DNA from 3 places in the Pseudomonas sp. Ors-4-3C genome. Region 1 is predicted to be linked to each of the others. Evidence: predicted binding sites of a transcription regulator. Region 1 holds the regulator's gene; each other region holds the start of a gene.
What was found. The regulator FliA, encoded in region 1, starts transcription of late flagellar genes. The targets are predictions, from matches to a motif close to CTAAAGTTTNNNNNNNNNNNGCCGNTAA.

Region 1 (4,816 bases):
GCCAGACGCGCCAGCGCAGCCAGCAGTTCCGGGGTTGCAGCAGTGATCGGTGCACGTTCACGGACTTCGCTGAACATGCTGTTCACCGCGTCCAGTGCTTCAAGCACCACGTCCATCAGTTCTGCATCAACGCGACGCTCACCCTTGCGCAGGATGTCGAACACGTTTTCGGCGATGTGACAGCACTCCACCAGCTCATTGAGCTGAAGGAAGCCGGCGCCCCCTTTTACAGTGTGGAAACCGCGAAAAATTGCGTTGAGCAGATCTGCGTCATCCGGGCGGCTTTCCAGCTCGACCAGTTGCTCGGACAGTTGCTCAAGAATCTCGCCGGCCTCAACCAGGAAATCCTGAAGGATCTCTTCATCGGCGCCGAAGCTCATTAATGGGGTGCTCCTACAGGTCTAAAAACCTAAACTCAAAATCCAAGGCTGGATAACAAATCGTCCACATCGTCCTGACCGGACACAACGTCTTCTCGTTTATCGGCATGAATCTGCGGACCTTCACCCTGCGAGAGATGTTTTTGTGGATCTTTTTCTGCAAGCATCGCAGCACGGTCGTGTTCGATGCCCGCAAAGCGGTCCACCTGACTGGCCATGAGTACGAGTTTGAGCAAATTGCTTTCGACTTCGGTGACCAACTGGGTCACACGCTTGATCACCTGACCGGTGAGGTCCTGGTAATCCTGAGCCAGCAGGATGTCGTTCAGGTTGCTCGACACCGCACGGTTGTCCGTGCTGCTGCGTGACAGAAAACCGTCGACCCGGCGCGCCAGTTCGCGGAACTCTTCAGCCCCGACTTCGCGACGCATGAAGCGCCCCCAATCGGTGCTCAAGGCCTGAGCTTCTTCAGCCAGGCCATTGACCACCGGCGTGGCGCTTTCCACCAGATCCATGGTGCGGTTGGCCGCGGCTTCGGTCAGCTTGACCACATAGCCCAGGCGTTCGGTGGCGTCGGTGATTTGCGACACTTCCTCGGCCTGCGGCATGTGCGGATCGATATGGAAGTTGACGATCGCACTGTGCAGTTCGCGTGTGAGCTTGCCCACTTCCTGATACAGGCCGCGGTCACGGGTCTGATTGAGCTCATGGATCAGTTGCACAGCGTCGCCGAACCTGCCTTTTTCAAGGCTTTCGACCAGTTCGACCGCGTGTTTTTTCAGGGTCGACTCGAAATCGCCCTGTGAAGATTCGTTATGCTCCATAGCTCCCCCGCGCGTTCATCAGCCGATGCGTTCGAAAATCTTCTCGATTTTGTCTTTCAACGCCTGAGCCGTGAAAGGTTTGACCACATAGCCGTTCACACCGGCCTGAGCAGCCTCGATGATCTGCTCGCGCTTGGCTTCTGCGGTCACCATCAGCACGGGCAGATGCTTGAGTTTTTCATCGGCACGCACGTGGCGCAGCAAGTCGATACCGGTCATGCCCGGCATGTTCCAGTCCGTTACCAGAAAGTCGATGCTGCCGCTGTTGAGCACCGGAATGGCGGTAGTGCCATCGTCGGCCTCGACGGTGTTGGTGAACCCAAGATCCCGCAGCAGGTTCTTGATGATCCGCCGCATCGTTGAGAAGTCATCAACGATGAGGATTTTCATGTCTTTGTTCAATTCGACCTCCAAGCAGTCTTAAACGCGCCCAGCACCTGGACGCGCCACTTCAATCAATCGGCGCAGCACTCGAAGACTGTCTGGAGCACAACAGAGCAAGACCGGTGCCGTTCATCACCGCACCAGCCTCGTTCGCAGTGTCCCCACACTGCCTTCAGCGCGCTCGCCACTCCCCCAAACGCCCCCGCAAACGGGCCGCGCACTGGCTGTGTAACTGGCTGACCCGCGATTCACTGACGCCAAGGACTTCACCGATCTCCTTGAGGTTCAGCTCTTCGTCGTAGTACAGCGCCAACACCAGTCGCTCACGCTCCGGCAAATTGGCAATCGCGTCCGCCAGCGCCGCCTGGAAGCGTTCATCTTCCAGATCGCGTGACGGCTCAAGATGAGCACTGGCGCCATCCTCGTGCAGCCCTTCGTGTTCGCCGTCCTGCAACAGGTCGTCGAAACTGAACAGCCGGCTGCCCAGGGTGTCATTCAAAATCCCGTAGTAATCGTCGAGACTCAATTGGAGTTCGGCCGCAACCTCGTGATCTTTAGCGTCACGGCCGGTTTTAGCTTCAATTGCCCGAATTGCGTCACTGACCATACGGGTGTTGCGGTGAACCGAACGTGGCGCCCAGTCCCCTTTGCGTACTTCGTCGAGCATCGCGCCGCGGATCCGGATGCCCGCATACGTTTCGAAACTGGCGCCTTTGCTGGCGTCGTATTTGGTCGAGACTTCGAGCAGGCCGATCATCCCGGCCTGAATCAGGTCTTCAACCTGCACACTCGCCGGCAAGCGCGCCAGCAGGTGATAGGCAATGCGCTTGACCAGTGGCGCGTAACGCTCGATCAACTCGTACTGCGCGTCACGTGCCGACTTCTTGTAGTAGTTCATACCGCTGGCGGTCATAGCACAGGCCCTGCCGTTTGCTGCACGAGGCGCTCGACGAAAAACTCCAGGTGACCGCGCGGGTTGGCAGGCAGCGGCCAGGTATCGACCTTCTGCGCGATCGCCTTGAACGCCAGCGCGCACTTGGAACGCGGAAAGGCTTCATAGACCGCTCGCTGCTTCTGCACTGCCTTGCGCACGCTTTCGTCGTACGGCACCGCGCCGACGTATTGTAAGGCGACGTCGAGGAAGCGATCCGTGACCTTGGTCAACTTGGCGAACAGGTTGCGCCCTTCCTGCGGGCTCTGCGCCATGTTGGCGAGGACGCGGAAGCGGTTCATGCCGTAGTCGCGGTTGAGCAGTTTGATCAGCGCGTAGGCGTCGGTGATCGAGGTCGGCTCGTCGCAGACCACCAGCAACACTTCCTGCGCGGCGCGGACAAAACTGACTACCGAGTCACCAATACCCGCAGCGGTGTCGATCACCAGCACATCGAGGTTGTCGCCGATGTCGCTGAAGGCCTGAATCAGACCGGCGTGTTGTGCCGGGCTCAGGTGCACCATGCTCTGGGTGCCGGAAGCGGCCGGCACGATGCGGATCCCGCCGGGGCCCTGCAACAGCACGTCGCGCAGCTCACAGCGGCCTTCGATGACATCGGCCAAAGTGCGTTTGGGGGTCAGTCCCAGCAGAACGTCGACGTTCGCCAGCCCCAGATCGGCGTCCAGCAGCATGACCCGACGGCCAAGCTCTGCCAGCGCCAGAGACAAGTTCACTGACACGTTAGTCTTGCCGACGCCACCTTTGCCGCCGGTCACCGCGATCACCTGTACGGGATGCATGCTGCCCATGTTATTTCTTTACCTTGTCTTGCATAGACGGAGGCCACATTACTGGCTGCGCGTTCTCAACCGGAACAATGCATGGCAGACCATCGATGTAGGTACAAAAACTGTTCATTACCTCAGCCAACCTGCTTGGTCGGGCTGTGGTAGATATCAGCGAACATGTCAGCCATGGCTTCTTCGCTGGGTTCTTCCTGCATTTGCACGCTGACGGCGCGACTGACCAATTGATGACGGCGCGGCAGATGCAGATCATCCGGAATCCGTGGGCCGTCGGTCAGGTAGGCGACCGGCAGTTCATGACTGATCGCCAGGCTCAACACTTCGCCAAGGCTGGCCGTCTCATCCAGTTTAGTCAGGATGCAGCCGGCAAGCCCGCAACGCTTGTAACTGTGATAAGCGGCGGTTAGAACCTGTTTCTGGCTGGTGGTTGCCAGCACCAGATAATTTTTTGAACGGATGCCACGCCCGGCCAGACTTTCCAGCTGCATGCGCAGTGCCGGATCGCTGGCCTGCAGGCCGGCGGTATCGATCAGCACCACGCGTTTGCGCAGCAGCGGGTCGAGTGCCTGCACCAGCGACTGACCCGGATCGACGTGCGTTACCGGCACGTTGAGAATCCGCCCCAGGGTCTTGAGTTGTTCCTGGGCGCCGATGCGGAAGCTGTCCATGCTGACCAGCGCGACATTCTGCGCGCCGTACTTGAGCACGTAGCGCGCCGCGAGTTTGGCCAGGGTGGTGGTCTTGCCCATGCCGGCCGGGCCGACCATGGCAATCACCCCGCCCTCTTCCAGCGGCTCGACTTCTGGCACGGCAATCATTCGCGCCAGGTGCGCGAGCAGCATGCGCCAGGCCTGACGCGGTTCTTCGATGTCGGTGATCATCGCCAGCAGGTCGCGCGACAACGGTCCGGACAGACCGATACGTTGCAGACGGCGATACAGATTGGCTTGTGCCGGACGGCTGCCTTGCAGCTGATTCCAGGCCAGGGTGCCGAGCTGCACTTCCATCAGCTCACGCAAACTGTTCAATTCGAAACGCATCGAATCCAGCGCACGCGGATCGATGCCGGCGGACGACTGGGCAGGCGCCGGCGCCGGACGCGCCGGGGCGGCGTAAGTCGGTTCGCTCAACGGCTCGGCAGCGGTCAGCGGCAGGCCGGCCGTCAACGGCAGCCCGGCGAACAACTGGCGATTGGTGTTGCCATCGGCTTCGCCACGCAGGCTCAGTTCGGCCTGGGCGGTAACGATGCGCGACTGGGTCTTGCGCAGCTCGTCCTCGAGTTCCATGTTCGGAACCCGTGGCGCCAGCGCCGACAATTTGTAATCCAGCGCCGCCGTCAGCTCGACGCCGCCGGCAATGCGGCGGTTGCCAATGATGGCGGCATCAGCGCCCAGCTCATCACGAACCAGCTTCATGGCCTGACGCATATCGGCGGCAAAGAAACGCTTAACTTGCATAAACCACTACCTCAGCCGTTGGGCCCTACTGTCG
Region 2 (4,816 bases), 2.9 Mb from region 1:
CGGGCGCTGCTGATCCGTTGCTTCGCCGGTTTTCTCGCGGTGGCGGCGTTGCCGTTGGCGATCCTGCCGCAGGTGCCGCTGGAGGTGCTGTTTGTGGTTGGCTTCCTCTGCTCGCTGGTGCAGTTCTGCCTGTATCCGCTGGCGGTGGCGTTCTCCAACGACCACGTCGAGGGCGATCGCCGGGTGTCGCTGACGGCGATGTTGCTGGTGACCTACGGTGTCGGCGCGAGTATCGGCCCGCTGCTGGCGGGTGTGCTGATGAAGCTGTTCGGCAGTCAGAGTCTGTACGCGTTCTTCAGTTTCTTTGCGCTGGTGCTGGTGTGGCGCATTCGCCCGAAAGCCGTGACCAATCTGCATCAGGTCGACGACGCACCGCTGCATCACGTGGCGATGCCGGACAGCATGTCGAGTTCGCCGCTGGTGGCAGCACTCGACCCGCGAGTGGATGAGCAGGTGGTGCAGGAGCAGATGCAGACCACGGTTACGCCGGAGCCGGAGCCGGAGCCCGAGGTTCAGCCTGAAGCTGTGGCAGAAACTGATTCGGCTGATGAGGGTGATAAACCGACACCGGACATCAGTGGGGCCAGACCCTGAGTCGGGTGAGAGTAAGGCTGTTCAGAGACAGACACTGTAACTGTGGCGAGGGAGCTTGCTCCCGCTGGACTGCGCAGCAGGCACCGCTTGCCAGATAAAGGGTGGGGGTGCTTCGCGCCCCAGCGGGAGCAAGCTCCCTCGCCACAGGTGTCCGTTGCTGGCAGAAAGATTTTTGGCATAAAAAAGGGCAGTCCCGCGAGGGGCTGCCCTTTCTATTTGCCTGTACGAATCACAGATCGTCTTTATCGAACCGGCGTGCTTCACGCTGCAGTTGATAAACGAAGCGCTCGACGTTGCGCGCCGCCTGACCACTGATGTTGTGGAAACGCAGGCCGGCGAAGGTGATGTTGAGCTTTTCTTCGAAGTGCAGATAACGCAATTCGACCGAAGTCGGCTGATTGCCGAACAGCGGGGTGGCGATCATGCGGTCATAAACCTGGCCCAGTTGCAGGCGGTCGGTGATGTCGCCTTCAAAGCGCAGCTTGCAACCGGTGGCGGAAATATCCAGCAGTTTACCGTTGATCGGTGCCTTGAGCTTTTCGCCGCCGAGTTCAACGCTGACCAGATCGGTCAGCTTCAGGGCCGCGCGAAAAGCGTTGCGGCGCTGGTGGTAAACCACTTCGGTCGGCAGTTCGCCGGTGTAGAAACGGTCACCTTCGGATTCTTCAATGTTCAGCGTGCCGTTGCATTCCCAGGCGATGCGCACGCCTTCGTGGAAGCCTTCGACCTTGAACGGTTCGCCGGCCAGCAGAAAACGCTCGCCATCGCGCGGGATCATCTCGTCCAGGGCAATCGTCGCGGTTTCCCGGTCAACCTTGATCAGGTAGCTCTGGAAGCGCTGACTGCGCTCGTGAAAGGTGATGATCAGCGGATCGTGGCTTTCTTGCAGCTGGCGCAGGTTGCTGGAGATTTCCAGGGGCGTGGTCAGCACCTTTGGTGGCTGCGGAGTATCATCCGCGCTTAGGGCGTTTGGCACGTTTTCTCAATCTCCAGACAAAATTTGACTACGACTAGCCAGCATTTTGCCAGCATGTTTCGCGGGTTGATAGTGCAGGCACATCGAATGGCTCACGCCTGGCTGAGCGTACGCGGCTTGGTGGGCTTGGCGAAAGTGCCTGTGGCGTCATACAACGCTGGTGGCTCGCCCCCGGTGAGGATTTTCAGCTGATTGGCCGTGGTGGCCTGCTGAATCTGGATCGACTGACCGTTTTTGACATTGGCCGCCTGGCACTGGGCAATCAGGTCTGTCAGTACGTCGCTCTGGGACAGCAACTGATCGCCAATGCTCGACTGGCTGGCCAGGTGCTCCAGGCCCTGACGATCGAGCGGCAAATTGAGGCTGGCGAGGATTTCGCTGCGCTTGCGGCCATGCTGTTCAAGCAGAATGATCAATGCCTGTTTGCGCGCCAGAATATCTTCGAGCAAGGGCATGTCGCGACCGTGCAAGGCGAGGGACTCGGTTTGCAATAACTCCAGCAATTGTTGAGCTGGAGCAAAGTCGTCGGTGATCAGTTGCAATAAATTAGTGTCGTGCATGGCTGGCCTTGGGTTCTAAGCGTCCAAAAGCCTGGCGCCGGCAAAAGCCTAGCGCTGGGCTTCGAAGTTGAGCAGTTTGCTGGCTACACGGTTGCTGTCGACTTTATAGCTGCCATCGGCAATCGCTGCTTTCAACTCGGCCACTCGGGCTTTGTCGACGGCAGGCTGATCGCGCAGCTTGTCAGTGACCTTCTGCAACTGTTGAGCCTCATTGCTGAGGTGTACCGATTCCCCGCTTTTTACGGTACTGGCCGTTTCGGCCGGGGTATTCAGCGGCGCGGAGGTGCCGGTATCGGCGGTTTCCTTGGCGTTGCTGGTACGTGTACTGCCCGTAAGTGACGAGGAGCTGTTCAAACGGCTGAAATCGATGACCATGTTAAAAACCTCTGGGAATTTGGACGCTTGCCATGTTCTCGGCCATCCCCTGGAAAACTTTAGGCTCATTTGCAATGAGCTGCATGCGTCGAAGCGTGTCCTGCTTCGGCACAGTTTAGGGAAGCGTCGAGGCCGGCGCCAGTTTTCTGCGTGAGCGTTTTACATGGCCACTTCCACTTGGCCCGGCGCGATGACCTGCGCCTTGATCACCCGGTTGGAGTTCAGGTTTTTCACCCGGATCTGTTCCTTCAGACCGCCATTGGCCAAGGCTTCGCCGGGCATGCGTACGGCGAGCGTACCGCTGCGGGCGATGATGACCACCTGATCGCCCTTGCGCACCACTTCAGCCTGTTCCAGATGCACCAGAGTAATGACCTGATCGGCGACCGTTGGTCGGGTTAATTTTTGCCCGATGGCTTCATCCACCGACGTCAGGAAACCCTGATTGATCTGGCTGACGTCGCGTTCACGCAAGGTCACGTCCTGCGGCTCGATAATCCCGGCGCGTTTGAGCGGTCGGGTGGTGGTGACAATCTCGCGAAACAGGCGGACTTGAGCGGGCACGAACACCGTCCAGGGCGAGCTTCCCTCGCAACGGACCTTGACCGTGACCCGGCCCAGCGGACGTGCCGGACTCTCCAGCGACGCTGTCAATTCCTTGTCGCACATAGGCATGCGCATACGTGGATCGAGCTGGTTGACCTCGATTTCGTAGCGGCCTTCGGTTTGACTGGTAGCCAGATAGTCTTCTACGGTGAACTCAAGAAAGCCCTGAGTGACGCCGATAAGCATGTCAGGCAAGGTAACCGTATCAGCACCGGCAGGGCTGCCAGCGAAAAACAAGCAGACGGCAGACGTCGCGCACAACGCTTTGCGGGTGCGGGAGGTCAGGCGTCGGAAAAATGTCGTTTGAGCGTTCATACGAGTTAAAAAGCAAGCGCCGTGCCGTTTAGCAATGAATGTGCGTCGCAACAACACTTGGCGTTGGTGTAGGAGTCTGGGCATGGCTGGTGTAATGGATTCGGTGAACCAGCGCACGCAACTGGTAGGGCAGAATCGCCTGGAGCTGTTGTTGTTCCGTCTCGACGGTCAACAGCTCTACGGAATCAACGTGTTCAAGGTGCGGGAAGTGCTGCAATGCCCGTCGCTGACGTTGATGCCCAAGTCCAGTCCTGTCGTGTGCGGGGTGGCGAATATCCGGGGGGCGACCATTCCGATCCTTGATCTGGCAATGGCGACCGGTTCCGGGGCGTTGAAAGACAAGAAAAATCCGTTCGTGATCATCACGGAGTACAACACCAAGACCCAGGGTTTCCTGGTCCGCTCGGTGGAGCGCATCGTCAACATGAACTGGGAAGAGATCCATCCGCCGCCCAAGGGCACGGGGCGCGATCATTACCTGACCGCTGTGACTCGAGTCGACAACCAGTTAGTCGAAATCATCGACGTCGAGAAGGTGCTGGCGGAAGTCGCGCCGACGCCGGAAGCGATTTCGGTCGGTGTGGTCGATGTCGAGACCCAGAGCAAGGCGTTGTCGCTGCGGGTGTTGACGGTCGACGACTCGTCGGTGGCGCGCAAGCAGGTCACGCGTTGCCTGCAGACGGTCGGTGTCGAAGTGGTGGCGCTGAACGACGGCAAGCAGGCGCTGGATTACCTGCGCAAGCTGGTCGATGAGGGCAAGAAGCCGGAAGAAGAGTTCCTGATGATGATTTCCGACATCGAGATGCCGGAGATGGACGGGTACACCCTGACGGCGGAGATCCGCAGCGACCCGCGCATGCAAAAGCTTCATATCATCCTGCATACTTCGTTGTCGGGGGTTTTCAATCAGGCGATGGTCAAGAAAGTCGGTGCCGATGACTTCCTGGCCAAATTCCGTCCTGATGACCTGGCATCCCGGGTAGTCGACCGGATCAAAGCAGCAGATATCAGCTAGGGGCCTTCTGCCCCTGGCGGTCAACACGATTTAAGAGGCGGCATCATTGTCTACGGGTAATTTGGATTTCGAACAGTTCCGGGTCTTCCTGGAAAAAGCCTGTGGCATTTTGCTCGGTGAAAACAAGCAGTACCTGGTCTCGAGCCGTCTCAACAAACTGATGGAGCAGCAAGGCATCAAGTCCCTGGGTGAGCTGGTACAGCGCATCCAGACCCAGCCGCGCAGCGGTTTGCGCGAGCAGGTGGTCGATGCCATGACGACCAACGAAACCCTGTGGTTTCGTGACACCTATCCGTTTGAAGTCTTGAAGAACAAGGTGCTGCCCGAGGCGATCAAGGCCAGTCCCAACCAGCGTCTGCGGATCTGGTCGGCGGC
Region 3 (4,816 bases), 540 kb from region 1:
AATCGAGCCGGTCTCGGCCACCGCGATGAAGTGACGGATCTGACGCAGGGTCATCATGAGCAGGGTACCCGGTGGGCGGTTTTATAGATTGGCTGGAGTGTATATCTATTTTCACGAAGGGCTGTTGCCGGCGGAGCAACATCTGGAAGCACACTCGCAGGCAGGGCCGGGGCACTTTCGAACTAGGCTGAGGGCCTGATAGATCCGGATAACCCCTGTTTTGGAGGCGGAACATGAACACCCGTGGATTGCTCGATCAACTACTCAAGTCCGGCCAGGATCTGTTGCAGAACAAGGCCGGTAGCGCGCAGAACAAACCGGCGGCTGGCGGGCTGGGCGGTTTGCTCGGTGGCACTTCAGGCGCTGGTGCGCTGGGTGGCCTGCTCTCGGGGGCGGGCGGTGGCGCGTTGGCTGCCGGGGCGATGGGCCTGCTGCTCGGCAGCAAAAAGGCCCGCAAGGTCGGCGGTAAAGTTGCGGTCTACGGTGGCCTCGCTGCCCTTGGTGTGCTGGCCTATAAGGCTTACGGCAACTGGAACGCGCAAAAAGGCACCGCGCCACAAACCGAACCGCAGACGCTGGATCGACTGCCACCCGCGCAAGCCGAGCAACACAGCCAGGCGATTCTCAAAGCCCTCGTTGCAGCGGCCAAAGCTGACGGCCACATCGACGACCGCGAGCGCCAGTTGATCGAAGGCGAATTCACCCGACTCGACAACGATCAGGAACTGCAACACTGGCTGCACGCCGAACTCAACAAACCCCTCGACCCAGCCGATGTCGCCCGCGCCGCCAGTACGCCGGAAATGGCCGCGGAGATGTACATCGCCAGTGTGATGCTGGTGGATGAGGAAAGCTTTATGGAAAAGGCCTATCTGGAAGAGTTGGCGAAGCAACTGAAGCTGGAGCCGGGGTTGAAGGTAGAGCTGGAGAAACAGGTACGACAGGCGTCGCTATAGAACTACCTGAACACGGTACTCATGTAGGAGCTGCGGCACGCTGCGATCTTTTGATGTTGGCTTTAAAAATCAAAAGATCGCAGCGTGCCGCAGCTCCTACAAGGTTTTGGACTGGACGCCGAAATGTGTAGGAGTGAGCCTGCTCGCGATTGCGTTTCCAGCCTCACAACAACAGCAATGGCCGATCCATCGCCCCTTTTTGCCATTCCATCGCTGGCACGGCAGCCCGGGATTGTCGGACAGTCCCACCCCAGAGCCTTCCCGCGAACCACGTCGGGCCGGCCCGAGGGTTAAAAAGCGTCTTATAAATGAAACACCGCCCTCGGCTATACTCCCCGCATTTCGACTTAGGCACGAGGACTCACTGTGAAGAACTGGACGTTGCGCCAACGCATTTTGGCGAGCTTTGCGGTGATTATCGCCATCATGTTGCTGATGGTCGTTGTTTCGTATTCACGCTTGCTGAAGATCGAAGCCAGTGAAAGCAGTGTGCGTGACGACGCGGTGCCCGGCGTCTATTACAGCTCGATGATTCGTGGCGCCTGGGTCGACAGCTATCTGCAGACCCAGGAACTGCTCGGCCTCAAGGAAGGGCAGGGCATCAGCAGCGAAGACGCGGCGGACTACAAGGCGTTCGAGACGCGCCTGCAAGAGCAGATGGCCAACTACCGCAACACCGTCACCACCGATGAAGACCGGGTCGAGTTCGCCGCGTTCGAGAAAGACCACGACGTCTACATGCAGATCCAGGATCAGGTGCTCGACTTGCACAAGCGCAACCTGGAAGCCGAAGCGGTCAAGCTGTTCACCGAGAAGCTGACCCCGGCGTGGTACACCGGCCGCATGAAACTCAATGACATCATCGGCGAGAACAAGAAGGTTGCCGATCAGGCCATGGCCAACATCGACGAAGCGGTGGCAGCGGCCAAGGTCAGCATGTTCGTCTCGCTGCTGGTGGCGGTGCTGGCGGCCGGTGCCTGCGGTCTGCTGCTGATGCGCGCGATCATGGCGCCGATGAACCGCATCGTGAAGATCCTCGAAATCATGCGTACCGGCGACCTGAGCAGCCGTCTGAACCTCGACCGCAAAGACGAGTTCGGCGCTGTGGAAACCGGTTTCAACGACATGATGGCCGAGCTGACTTCGCTGGTGTCCCAGGCCCAGCGCTCCTCGGTGCAGGTGACCACGTCGGTGACCGAAATCGCCGCCACTTCCAAACAGCAACAGGCCACCGCTACCGAAACTGCGGCCACCACCACCGAGATCGGCGCGACCTCGCGGGAGATCGCCGCCACCTCGCGGGATCTGGTGCGCACCATGACCGAGGTGTCTACCGCTGCCGATCAGGCCTCGGTGCTCGCCGGTTCCGGCCAGCAAGGTCTGGCGCGGATGGAAGACACCATGCACTCGGTGATGGGCGCGGCCGATCTGGTCAACGCCAAACTGGCGATCCTCAACGAGAAGGCCGGCAACATCAATCAGGTGGTGGTGACCATCGTAAAAGTCGCCGACCAGACCAACCTGCTGTCGCTCAACGCCGCCATCGAGGCCGAGAAGGCCGGTGAATACGGTCGCGGTTTTGCCGTGGTCGCCACCGAAGTGCGGCGTCTGGCGGATCAGACCGCCGTCGCCACTTACGACATCGAACAAATGGTCCGCGAGATCCAGTCGGCGGTGTCCGCCGGCGTGATGGGCATGGACAAGTTCTCCGAAGAAGTGCGTCGTGGCATGTCCGAAGTGCAGCAGGTCGGCGAGCAGCTGTCGCAGATCATCCATCAGGTGCAGGCGCTGGCGCCGCGGGTGTTGATGGTCAACGAAGGCATGCAGGCCCAGGCCACCGGTGCCGAGCAGATCAACCACGCGCTGGTGCAGTTGGGCGATGCCAGCAGCCAGACCGTCGAGTCGTTGCGTCAGGCCAGTTTCGCCATTGACGAACTGAGCCAGGTGGCCGTCGGGCTGCGCAGCGGCGTTTCGCGATTCAAAGTCTGATGAGCGAAATCACCGCCAAACGCAGCGCTGCGCCAGTGGCGAAGCAGGCGTTGTTCCTGCTGTTTCGCATCGGCAACGAACGTTACGCCTTGCGCGCCACCGAGGTGGCGGAAGTGCTGCCGCGCCTGCCGTTGAAGCCGATTGCCCAGGCACCGGGCTGGGTCGCCGGGGTGTTTGCCTATCGCGGTACGGTGGTACCGGCGCTCGACCTCAGTGCGCTGACCTTCGGCCAGCCTGCCGAGGCGCGCACCAGTACGCGGCTGGTGCTGGTGCATTACCGTCCGGATGAACGGCAGCCGCCGCGCTGGCTCGGGCTGATCCTTGAGCAGGCGACCGATACCCTGCGCTGCAACCCCGAAGACTTCCAGCCGTATGGTCTGGACAATCGCCAGGCGCCGTACCTTGGCCCGGTGCGCGAAGATGCCCAAGGGCTGGTGCAGTGGGTGCGGGTCAACGACTTGCTGGATGACGCGGTGCGCAGCCTGCTGTTCCCGGCGCCGCTTGAGGCGCAGTCATGAGCAGCGACCAGCGTTTTTTCGATTTCCTCAAGGAACGCATCGGTCTGGATGTCACCTCGGTGGGCCCGGCGATCATCGAGCGGGCGGTGCGTCAGCGCACCACGCTCTCGCAAGCGGCGCACAGCGATGAGTACTGGCAACTGCTGCAAGGCTCGCGTGACGAGCAGCAAGCGTTGATCGAGGCGGTGATCGTCCCCGAAACCTGGTTTTTCCGTTACCCGGAATCCTTCGCCACGCTCGGCAAGCTGGCGCGCAAGCGTCTGGATGAATTGAACAACATGCGCGCGCTGCGCATCCTCAGCTTGCCGTGCTCGACCGGCGAGGAGCCCTATTCGATTGCCATGGCTTTGCTCGATGCCGGTCTCAAACCGCATCAGTTCAAGGTCGACGGCATGGACGTCAGCCCGCTGTCGGTGGAGAAGGCGCGGCGGGCTCGTTACGGCAAGAACTCGTTTCGTGGTCAGGATCTGGACTATCGCGAGCGTCATTTCACCGCCGAGCCGGAGGGGCATCGGGTCAACGAAGCGGTGCGCGAGCAGGTGCGCCTGCAGGCCGGCAATGTGCTGGATCCGACGCTGCTGGCGGGCGAGCCACCGTTCGATTTCGTGTTCTGCCGCAACCTGTTGATCTATTTCGATCAGCCGACCCAGAAGCAAGTCTTCGAAGTGCTCAAGCGCCTGACTCACGCCGATGGCGTGCTGTTCATCGGCCCGGCCGAAGGCAGTCTGCTCGGGCGCCTGGGCATGCGTTCGATCGGCATTCCGCAGTCGTTTGCCTTCAGTCGCCACAATGATCCGCTGCCGGAGCCGGTGTCATTGCCGACCCCCACGCCATTGCCCGTGCGCCAACCGTTGCGCAGTCCGCCGCCGCCGCCAGTGCGCCCGCGTCCGTTTGCCAGCGTTGCACCGCTGCCCGTCAACAGCAAAAGTGCCCACCCGGACGCGGCGACCTTGCTCGCCAACATCGCTGCGCTGGCCAACGAAGGCAAGAGTGCCGAAGCCCGCGCGGCATGTGAGCAGTACCTGCGCAGTCACGAACCGGTGGCCCAGGTGTTCTACTGGCTCGGCCTGCTCAGCGACGTTGCCGGCGCCGCCCTCGAAGCCCAGAGTTATTACCGCAAGGCCTTGTACCTTGAACCGCAACACCCCGAAGCGTTGATGCACCTGGCTGCCTTGCTGCAGGCCCAGGGTGACAGCGCCGGTGCCAGACGATTGCAGGAACGCGCCGCCCGCAGCGGCCGCACCGCCGACAGTGAGCGTAAACGATGATCCCGTCCGACACCTTGAACGTCACCCACGAAGACGCCCGGGCCATCGATGATTGCTGGAACCGCATCGGCATTCACGGCGACAA

Region 2: the regulator FliA is predicted to act here: its motif matches at 2,541-2,568, upstream of flgM (flagellar biosynthesis anti-sigma factor FlgM).
Region 3: the regulator FliA is predicted to act here: its motif matches at 1,054-1,081, upstream of ACVHNU_RS01975 (methyl-accepting chemotaxis protein).

Annotation. Positions count from the first base shown of each region.
Region 1 is NZ_CM146900.1:979,774-984,589, reverse strand. Features, by position in the region: gene ACVHNU_RS04590 (chemotaxis protein CheA) at 1-380, opposite strand, end outside; gene ACVHNU_RS04585 (protein phosphatase CheZ) at 416-1,204, opposite strand; gene ACVHNU_RS04580 (chemotaxis response regulator CheY) at 1,223-1,594, opposite strand; gene fliA (RNA polymerase sigma factor FliA) at 1,761-2,501, opposite strand; gene fleN (flagellar synthesis regulator FleN) at 2,498-3,328, opposite strand; gene flhF (flagellar biosynthesis protein FlhF) at 3,442-4,782, opposite strand; gene flhA (flagellar biosynthesis protein FlhA) at 4,794-4,816, opposite strand, start outside.
Region 2 is NZ_CM146900.1:3,918,548-3,923,363, reverse strand. Features, by position in the region: gene ACVHNU_RS17660 (MFS transporter) at 1-594, shown strand, start outside; gene ACVHNU_RS17655 (flagellar brake protein) at 824-1,570, opposite strand; gene ACVHNU_RS17650 (flagella synthesis protein FlgN) at 1,663-2,130, opposite strand; gene flgM (flagellar biosynthesis anti-sigma factor FlgM) at 2,179-2,505, opposite strand; gene flgA (flagellar basal body P-ring formation chaperone FlgA) at 2,665-3,426, opposite strand; gene ACVHNU_RS17635 (chemotaxis protein CheV) at 3,509-4,441, shown strand; gene cheR (protein-glutamate O-methyltransferase CheR) at 4,488-4,816, shown strand, end outside.
Region 3 is NZ_CM146900.1:438,441-443,256, forward strand. Features, by position in the region: gene ACVHNU_RS01965 (LysR family transcriptional regulator) at 1-57, opposite strand, end outside; gene ACVHNU_RS01970 (tellurite resistance TerB family protein) at 234-956, shown strand; gene ACVHNU_RS01975 (methyl-accepting chemotaxis protein) at 1,323-2,945, shown strand; gene ACVHNU_RS01980 (chemotaxis protein CheW) at 2,945-3,463, shown strand; gene ACVHNU_RS01985 (CheR family methyltransferase) at 3,460-4,731, shown strand; gene ACVHNU_RS01990 (chemotaxis protein CheW) at 4,728-4,816, shown strand, end outside.